Regions from separate parts of the Neisseria sp. 27098_8_158 genome, predicted to be linked through region 2. Evidence: predicted binding sites of a transcription regulator. Region 2 holds the regulator's gene; each other region holds the start of a gene.
What was found. The regulator FNR, encoded in region 2, switches genes on or off when oxygen is low (the NO sensors DNR and NnrR bind a similar motif). The targets are predictions, from matches to a motif close to TTGATNNNNATCAA.
Positions count from the first base shown of each region.

Region 1: O3681_RS05605 (cytochrome-c peroxidase) is a predicted target of FNR. The motif match lies at 2,089-2,102, and genes of this name have one in related genera.
Region 3: gnd (decarboxylating NADP(+)-dependent phosphogluconate dehydrogenase) is a predicted target of FNR. The motif match lies at 1,847-1,860, and genes of this name have one in related genera.

Region 1 is NZ_JAPWAZ010000002.1:26,916-30,200, reverse strand. It holds gene O3681_RS05615 (BolA family protein) at 1-227, opposite strand, end outside; gene O3681_RS05610 (FKBP-type peptidyl-prolyl cis-trans isomerase) at 353-682, opposite strand; gene O3681_RS05605 (cytochrome-c peroxidase) at 821-1,996, opposite strand; gene efeU (iron uptake transporter permease EfeU) at 2,392-3,216, shown strand; gene efeO (iron uptake system protein EfeO) at 3,229-3,285, shown strand, end outside.
Region 2 is NZ_JAPWAZ010000003.1:279,100-282,384, reverse strand. It holds gene O3681_RS09665 (CysB family HTH-type transcriptional regulator) at 1-904, shown strand, start outside; gene fnr (fumarate/nitrate reduction transcriptional regulator Fnr) at 991-1,725, opposite strand; gene hemN (oxygen-independent coproporphyrinogen III oxidase) at 1,887-3,285, shown strand, end outside.
Region 3 is NZ_JAPWAZ010000002.1:45,813-49,097, forward strand. It holds gene gnd (decarboxylating NADP(+)-dependent phosphogluconate dehydrogenase) at 154-1,602, opposite strand; gene ggt (gamma-glutamyltransferase) at 2,085-3,285, shown strand, end outside.

The DNA.
Region 1 (3,285 bases), on a different contig from region 2:
TCGGCCGGAGTGGCGGCAACGGAAATAGACAGCGCGTGCAATTCGTTGCTTTCGAGTTGCGGCTTGAGGCCGTCTTTAATCAGGCGGTGGCGGGCGAGGCGGGCTTTGCCTTCAAATGAGGAGGAAACGATTACGGCGAAGAAGTGATGGCCGTCGCCTTCGACTTCGACGTGTTCGCAAGGGGTAACGCCTTCAATCAGGGTTTTGACTTGTTCGGGTAAAAGCATGAGGGTTCCTTGGGAAATGGTTTGTTTGTAAAACAGGCATTATACCGAATCTTGATAAAAACAGGCCGTCTGAAAAACCAAACTTCGGGTTTCAGACGGCCTCGACCTTTGGAAGCGTCAAATGCTTATTCGTACACTTTCAGCAGCTCGACTTCAAAAATCAAAGTCGCGTGCGGAGGAATCACGCCGCCGGCACCGTGTGCGCCGTAGCCCATTTCGGAAGGAATGGTCAGCTTGCGTTTGCCGCCTTCTTTCATGCCGCCGAAGCCTTCGTCCCAACCTTTAATCACTTGGCCGACGCCCAGGGTGATGGTCAGCGGTTGACGGCGGTCGAGGCTGGAGTCGAATTTGGTACCGTCTTCCAACCAGCCGGTGTAATGTACGGTGATTTCTTTGCCTTTGACGGCTTCTTTGCCGTGGCCTTCTTGCAAGTCTTCAATAATCAGGCTCATGATGTTCCTTTCGGATGTATGGTGAAAATCGGCTCAAGATTACCATATTGTGTGGAATCGTGAAACAAAGGCGCCCATATGGCCGGCAACAAAAAGGCCGTCTGAAACGGATTTTCAGACGGCCTTGTTTTATGCTAACCCTTATTTGTTGTCAGGTTGGGATTTGACATCGTGGGAGATGGGCAGCTCAGGCATGGTTCGGGCAGACTCCGGAACATTGCCGGAGAGGGCTTTCAAGAAGGCAACGATGTTTTCAGTGTCTTCCGGAGCCAGGGTTTTACCCAATTGCGCTTTCGCCATGATGTTGACGGCTTTATCCAGTTCCCAAACGCTGCCGTTGTGGAAGTATGGGTAGGTGCGCTCAACGTTTCTCAAGCCGGGAACGCGGAAGAAGAATTCGTCTTCGGCTTTTTTGGTTACGTCCGCACGGCCTTTGTCGTGTTTAGGATCGTCGATGTGTTTCCAGTAAGGACCGTCCACCAAACCGAATTTTTGGAACATGGTACCGCCCAAGTTGACACCACTGTGGCAGGACATACAGCCGTTGTCCATAAATGCGCGTACGCCTTTGCGTTCTTGTTCGCTCAGGGCCGATACGTTGCCTTTGAGGTAGTCGTCCCAACGGGTCGGGGTCAGCAGGGTGCGTTCAAATGCGCCCAATGCGGCGGTGATGTTTTTGAAGGAAACCGCGCCGTCTTCAGGGAATGCGGCTTTGAATTTCTCTTGGTATTCGGGAATGCCGGCGATTTTGGCGGCGGCATCGGCTTCGGTCGCGTTGGCCATTTCAACCGGGTTGAGCAATGGGCCGCCGGCTTGTTCTTCCACATCGGCGGCACGGCCATCCCAGAATTGGCTGCCCAACAAGGCGGCATTCAGGGCAGTCGGGGGGTTACGGGCGCCGAATTGGCTTTTGTGGCCCGCGCTGGTCGGCATGTTGTCCACGCCGGCCGTTGCCAAGTTGTGGCAGGAGTTACAGCTGACAGTGTTACCTTTGGACAGGCGGGTTTCGTACCAAAGTTGTTGGCCGAGTTTGACCTGCTCTTCGGTAAACGGACGGATTTTTTGCATTTCGGCCGCATCAGGCAAAGGTTTGAACACGGCTTGCGCGCGTTCCAACAGGGCTTTGTCTTCGGCAGAAACATCGGCGGAATTTTGAGGGGCTGAAACGGCGGCGGTGCTTGCGACAGCATCGGCAGTGCTCGCGGCAGAAGCCGCTTGAGGGGTTTCGGTTGTTTGAGCCGTTTTCTCGCCGCAGGCGGTCAGCGCGGCAGAAACGGCCAAAGCCAAAGCGATTTGGTGGAGTTTTAAACGTGGCATAGGAGGGTTCCTTTGTTATGCGTTTGTTATGTCATGGATTGCTGATTGCACCAGCAATATGCCAACTATAAAAGATAAGGCGGTTTTAATTTTTGTTGTAAATCAACCTTTTAAATTTGATAAATTCTGAAAATATCACTGATAGGGAAATTTATACTATGGAACTTTTTTATTATTTATTTACAATTGCTTAGATAAATTAAGGCCGTCTGAAAAAATAAAATTCAGACGGCCTTATTCAGACGGCCTTTTAGTTTTTATTGATTACGTCCGTTATTTTATTTTAAAAAATCTTAATAAATATGGGGTTATTAAAAAATAAAAATAATTTGCGTTATTAAGCATAAAGCGTTATAAATGCGTTAACAAATGAACATTTCACTTTAGAGTTTTTTATGCTGATTGCTTTATTGATTATGCTGCGCGAGGGCATCGAAGCCGCCCTGATCGTCGGCATTGTTGCCAGTTTTTTGAAACAGTCGGGACACAGCGAGCTGATGCCGAAGGTTTGGCTGGGCGTGTTTTTGGCTTCGGTCATGTGTTTGGGTATTGGTTACGGCATTCATTCCGCTACCGGCGAGATTCCGCAAAAAGAACAGGAATTGGTGGTCGGCGCCATCGGCCTGGTGGCTGTGGCGATGCTGACGTACATGATTTTGTGGATGAAGAAGGCCGCGCGTTCGATGAAACAGCATCTTCAGGATTCTGTTCAGTCGGCCTTAAACCGCGGCAGCGGCCAGGGTTGGGCCTTGGTCGGCATGGCGTTTTTGGCTGTGGCGCGCGAAGGTTTGGAGAGTGTGTTTTTCCTGCTGGCCGTGTTCCAGCAAAGCCCGACGTGGTCTATGCCGATAGGCGCGGTATTGGGGCTGTTGGTGGCGGTTGTCATCGGTACGCTGATTTATCAGGGCGGTATGCGCCTGAACTTGGCGAAGTTTTTCCGTTGGACGGGCGCGTTTTTGATTGTGGTGGCGGCCGGTCTGCTGGCCGGTTCGTTTCGCGCGCTGCATGAGGCCGGCGTATGGAATGTGATGCAGGATATTGCTTTCGACACATCGAAATATTTGCATGAAGACAGCCCTTTAGGCGTGCTGCTCGGCGGTTTCTTCGGCTATACCGACCACCCAACCGAAGGCGAAGTCCTGATTTGGCTGCTGTATCTGGTTCCCGTCATGATTTGGTTTTTGCGCGGCAGTGCGCCAGCAAAAACGTTAACTAAATAAAAAGGAATGAAAATGAAAAAATTCAATCTGACTGCTTTGTCCGTAATGTTGGCTCTGGGTTTGACCGCG
Region 2 (3,285 bases):
TCTGAATGTCTCCGAGGCTGCCGATGCGCTTTTTACATCCCAACCCGGCATTTCCAAACAAATCCGCCTGCTTGAAGAAGAATTGGGTATCCAAATTTTTATCCGCAGCGGCAAGCGTGTGGTTTCCGTTTCGCAACCGGGCAAAGCCGTATTAGAGATTTCGGAACGAATTTTACGTGATGTACAAAACATTAAAAATATCGGCAGCGAGTTTACCGATCACGACAGCGGCTCGCTGACCATCGCGACAACGCATACCCAGGCGCGTTATGCCTTGCCCACAATCGTTGCGGAATTTGTCAAAAACTACCCTAAAGTCAATTTGACCATCAAACAAGGCAGCCCTTCTGCCATTGCGCAAATGGTCAGCAGCGGCGAAGCGGATTTGGCAATTATTACTGAACGTATTGACGATCATCCCGAGTTGGGCAAACTGCCCTGCTATGAATGGAACCATGCCGTCATTGTTCCGCACGACCACCCTCTTTTGGACTGCCGCAATCCTTTAAGCCTTGAAGATTTGGCTTCTTTTCCGCTGGTTACTTACGAATTTGCTTTTAATTCCGGCAGCAGCATTGCGCGTACATTTAATAAAGCGCATATTGAGCAACCTGATGTTGCCTTATCGGCTGCCGATACGGATGTATTGAAGACGTATGTTCGCTTAGGCTTGGGTGTTGGTTTGATGGCCAAAATGGCGTACGATCCCGCGGTCGATCAAGATTTACAGCTGATTGATGCGGCGCACTTATTTGAACCGTCGCCCACTTGGATAGCCTTACGCTCGGATACTTACCTGCGCGGTTATACCTATGATTTTATACAGATGTTTGCACCGAAACTGACCCGTGAAGCAGTTGACCGCATTCTGTACACGCCGGTTGTTGAAGATTTTTCAATTTAACATCTAACTATAACTTGCGTAACTTAACAATTATTCTTTAATTCTTGTTAAAAAGGCCGTCTGAAATATTTCAGACGGCCTAAGATTCAGATAGCGTGCGAACAACCAGAAACCATTTTCTTCAAGGTTGTCGCATCTAAGATTTTGATGTGCTTGTGTTCAACAGAAATCAAGCCTTCATGATGGAATTTAGACAAGGTGCGGCTGACTGTTTCCAGTTTCAGCCCCAAATAGCTGCCGATTTCCTCACGCGACATCCGCAAGATAAAATCATTAGCGGCAAAGCCTCGTGAATAGAGACGCTGGGATAGGTTGAGCAAGAATGCCGCCAATCGCTCTTCAGCGCGCATATTGCCCAAAAGCAGCATAACGCCCTGATCTCGGACAATTTCGCGGCTCATCAAGCGGAAAAAGTGAGAACGAAGACTGGGAATATCCTGTCCAAGTTCTTCAATATGTGTAAACGGAAGCTCGCATACTTCGCTGTCTTCCAAAGCCACAGCATCACAGCTGTGAATATGGGAACAAATCCCATCCATACCGATCAGCTCGCCCGACATAAAAAAGCCGGTTACCTGATCTCGTCCATCTTGGCTGGCGACTGTTGTCTTAAAGAAGCCTGCACGGATGGCAAACAAAGAGGTAAACGGCTCGCCGGCACGGAACAGGTATTCACCTTTTTTCAGACGGCGGCTTTGACGAATAACCGCATCTAATTGTGAAAATTCGTTAGGCATTAGTCCGACAGGCAAACACAGTTCTCGTAAAGAACATGTGGAACACAAGGTTTTCATTTGATGTGTTGCATTGTGTGTAGCCATAACGCACCTTTAATTTGCTTAATTTTCTCAACCCCTGATGAAGCCGAATAACTATTGACCCAAGTCAAAGTTGGCATATCATTATCAGGCATTCTACCAAACTATCGAAATTTTGACTAAAATTTTCCCTAATTTCCTTACTTTATACTACAAGCCCAACCATGAAAATCATCCCCATCTCAAATAACACCAACACAAACAATGAATTACCGGAATTTGACCGTGAATTGATTGCCAGTTTGCCATCAAGCGGTCCTCGCTATACCTCCTATCCGACCGCCGACCGCTTCCATGAAGGCTTTAAAGAAGCCGAATATATCCAAGCTTTAAACCTGCGCAACATGGGCGCGCTCAACAAACCCCTTTCGCTCTACATCCACATCCCCTTCTGCAATACCATCTGCTACTACTGCGGCTGCAACAAAATTATTACCAAAGACAAAAGCCGTGCCGATGCCTATATCCAGTATCTGGAAAAAGAAATGGAATTGCTGGCACCGCATTTAGGCGGACGACACCAGCTTGCGCAACTCCACTTCGGCGGCGGCACGCCCACATTCCTAAGCGACGACCAACTCGAACGCGTCTTCGAAATGATCCGCAAATACTTCCAGCTGATTCCCAACGGCGAATACTCCATCGAAATCGACCCGCGCAAAGTCAGCCGCGAAACCGTCCTCAAACTGGGCAAACTCGGTTTCAACCGCATGAGTGTCGGTATTCAAGACTTTGACCCTAAAGTGCAGGAAGCCGTCAACCGCATTCAAAGTTATGAAGAAACCAAAGAAGTGATTGATGCCGCGCGTGAAGCCGGGTTTAAATCGGTCAGCGTCGATTTGATTTACGGCCTGCCGCACCAAAACACCGAAAGCATCAAAACCACCATCGACACGGTCTTGTCCCTCGACCCCGACCGCCTCGCCCTCTACCACTACGCCCACCTGCCACATATCTTCAAACCGCAACGCCGTATCGACACCAATGTCGTCCCCGGCAGCGAAGAAAAACTCGATATGCTGCAATATTGCGTTCAAACCCTGACCGAGCGCGGCTACGTTTTCATCGGTATGGACCACTTTGCCAAACCTGATGATGAACTCTCCATCGCCCTCAAAGAAGGCTTCCTGCAACGCAACTTCCAAGGCTACTCGACCTATGCCGACTGCGACTTGGTGGCGATCGGCGTCTCCTCTATCGGCAAAATCGGCAGCACCTACTCCCAAAACGAGCGCGACATCGATGCCTATTACGCCGCACTCGATGCCGGACATCTACCGATTATGCGCGGCTACCAGCTTAATCAAGACGACATTCTGCGCCGCAACATCATTCAGGATTTGATGTGCCGCTTCTCGCTTGATTATCAAATTTACGAAAGCGTGTTCGGCATTCCGTTTAGCCGCTATTTTGTAGCGGAACTGGAAGATATGAAACAACTGGAAACCCTCGGTCTGGTCCGCCTCAAACCGCACGGTCTGACCGTTACACCGAAGGGCCGTTTCTTGATCCGCAACATCGCCATGGTGTTCGACTACCATTTGCGCCATAAAGAAACCAAAG
Region 3 (3,285 bases), on a different contig from region 2:
GCCGTCTGAAACATTCAGACGGCCTTTATTAATCTTTATTTATTTCATAAAGTTATCTATCAAATACTATAAATTGTTTCATTCTTCATTGTGGATAACCCTATAAAAAGGCCGTCTGAAATACTCAGACGGCCTTTTGTTTGCCTGGGCAAATTAGATATCGTATGTGGTTGAAGCGGTATCGCCGCCCTTACCTGTCCAGTTGGTATGGAAGAACTCGCCGCGCGGTTTGTCGGTACGCTCGTAGGTGTGCGCGCCGAAGTAGTCGCGTTGGGCTTGCAACAGGTTGGCCGGCAGGCGCGCGGAAGTGTAGCCGTCGAGGAAAGTAATCGCGGAAGCCATGCAGGGCATAGGGATGCCGCATTCGATGGCTTTGGCAACGACTTTGCGCCATGCAGGCAGACAGGTTTCCAATACGCCTTTGAAATAAGGATCGGAACCCAAGAACACCAAATCGGGATTGGCTTCGTATGCGTCGCGGATGTTGCCCAAGAAGGCGCTGCGGATAATGCAGCCTTCACGCCACAAGAGGGCGGTGTTGCCGTAATTCAATGCCCAATCGTTGTTTTCGCTGGCTTCGCGGATCAGCATAAAGCCTTGTGCATAAGAAATGATTTTGGATGCCAACAGGGCTTGGCGCAAAGCATCTACCCATGCGGCTTTATCGCCTTCAATCGGGGTAATGGTTTTGCCAAACAGGCTGTTTGCTTGGATGCGTTGGTCTTTAAACGCGGACACGCAACGTGCAAACACGGCTTCGGAAATCAGGGTCAACGGGATACCCAAATCGAGGGCATTGATGCCGGTCCATTTGCCTGTACCTTTTTGACCTGCGGTATCAAGGATTTTTTCAACCAAAGGTTCGCCGTTTTCATCTCTGTAACCCAAAATCGCGGCGGTAATTTCGACCAGATAAGAATCCAGTTCGGTTTTGTTCCATTCGTTGAAAATGCGGTGCATTTCGTCGTAGCTCAGACCCAAGCCGTCTTTCATGAATTGGTACGCTTCGCAAATCAACTGCATATCGCCGTATTCGATGCCGTTGTGCACCATTTTGACGAAGTGGCCCGCACCATCGCGACCGACCCAGTCGCAGCAAGGCTCGCCTTGAGGCGTTTTGGCGGAGATGGCTTGGAAAATCGGCTTAACAGCAGGCCATGCGGCTTCATCGCCGCCAGGCATGATAGACGGACCGTGACGCGCGCCTTCTTCGCCGCCGGACACGCCCGCGCCGATAAAGCGGATGCCTTTTGCCGCCAGCTCGTGGGTGCGGCGGGTGGAATCGGGATAGTTGGCGTTGCCGCCGTCAATAATAATGTCGCCTTGGTCCAAAAGCGGAACGAGTTGTTCGATAAAGTCGTCAACGACAGAACCTGCGCGAACCATCATCATGATTTTGCGCGGTTTTTCCAGTTTATCCACTAAATCTTGCAATGAATAGGCACCGATAATGTTGGTGCCTTTAGCTGCGCCGTTGAGAAAATCGTCTACTTTAGCGGTGGTCCGGTTGTACGCCACGACTTTGAAACCGCGATCGTTCATATTCAAAATCAAATTTTGACCCATAACGGCCAAGCCGATTACGCCGATATCGCCTTTCATTGATGGAAGCTCCATTATTAATTTAATTTATCAACCGTAACTCTATCTGATTTACAGAGATTTAACAATCCTTAACTATCTAATTTTTTGAAAAGATGCCTTTACGTTTCAGACGGCCTTTACCTTTGGGAAAACAAACTATAAATTAGATTTTAAATAATAAATAGAAGATGATATTGAGTGCTGCCACAGCTTGTTGATAACTTTGATTATAAAAATTTTTCAAATACTTAGCTGATATTTTTTGATGAGGATAAAGTATGGTCGGCCTTGTTTGTAGGTGTGGATAAATTTTTTCTGCTGCTCCATTCTGTGGGTAACTTTTTGCCTGTGCACAATCTTAGCTTGTTTTATACTTCTCCAATTGGAACTGATTGACTGGAGAAATAGTCAAATAGTTTTTTATTTCAAGCTATTTTCATATTTCCTTTTGTTTAAGCTGGGAAAAGGCCGTCTGAAAATATGTCAATAAGGGTATGCATATGAAGTTTTCTTTTAGTATTAACCTGTTATCCGTTTTGATTTTGGCCGCTTGTGCGCAACAGCCAGTTCAAAAGCCGGTTCAAAAGCCTCAAGTTTCCCTGCCCTCCGTATCTATGGATAACCATGCGCCGGAGCAAGGGACGGGGCTGACGGAGCAGAAATTAATCCGCGCCAAACATTATATGGCGGCGTCTGCCAATCCGCTGGCAACTGAAGCCGGTTATGAAATTTTGAAGCGCGGCGGCAGTGCGATAGATGCGATGGTTGCCATGCAGACAACTTTGGGACTGGTTGAGCCGCAGTCTTCCGGATTGGGCGGCGGCGCGTTTTTGGTGTATTGGGACAATAAGGCGAAAAAGCTGACAACGTTTGATGCCCGAGAAACGGCGCCGAAAGCGGCAACGCCGGGGCTTTTCTTGGACGAAAACGGCAAACCGATGGGCTTTATGAAAGCTGTGGTCGGCGGCCGTTCGGTCGGTGTGCCGGGGATTCCGAAGCTGCTCGAAGATGTCCACAAGCGTTACGGAAAATTGCCGTGGGCAAGTTTGTTTGAAAAACCGATTACTTTGGCGGAACAGGGTTTTGCTGTTTCTCCGCGTATGGCGAAATCCATCGAACAAAATTTGGAACCCTTGCAACGTTATCCGCAAACTGCTGCCTATTTCTTACCCGACGGCAAACCTTTGGCTACGGGAACGGTTTTGAAAAATCCTGAATTTGCGCGTTCTGTGCGCCTGTTGGCGGAAAAAGGCAGTGCGCCGTTTTATCAGGGAATGCAGGCGCAGAATATTGTTCGTGCCGTTACCGGTGCTGTGGATAATCCTGGCAAAATCAGCATGGCGGATTTGAAAAACTACCGCGTTATCGAGCGTGAACCGGTTTGCGCGCCGTATCGTGAATATGAAGTTTGCGGTATGGGCGCACCAAGTTCGGGCGCGATTGCTTTGGGGCAGATTTTGGGTGTATTGCAGAATCAGGATATGAAGGCGTTGGGTGTGGAAAATATCCACAGTTGGCGCTGGATAGGCGATGCGTCGCGGATTGCTTTTGCCGACCGTGATTATTATGTCGGCGATCCTGCGTTTGTGAATGTTCCGACCCGTGCCATGATTTCTCAGGCTTATTTGAAACCGCGTGCTAAAGAAATCCGCCAATCCGACAAGGCATTGGAAACTGTTCAGGCAGGCAAGTTCGGCAAGG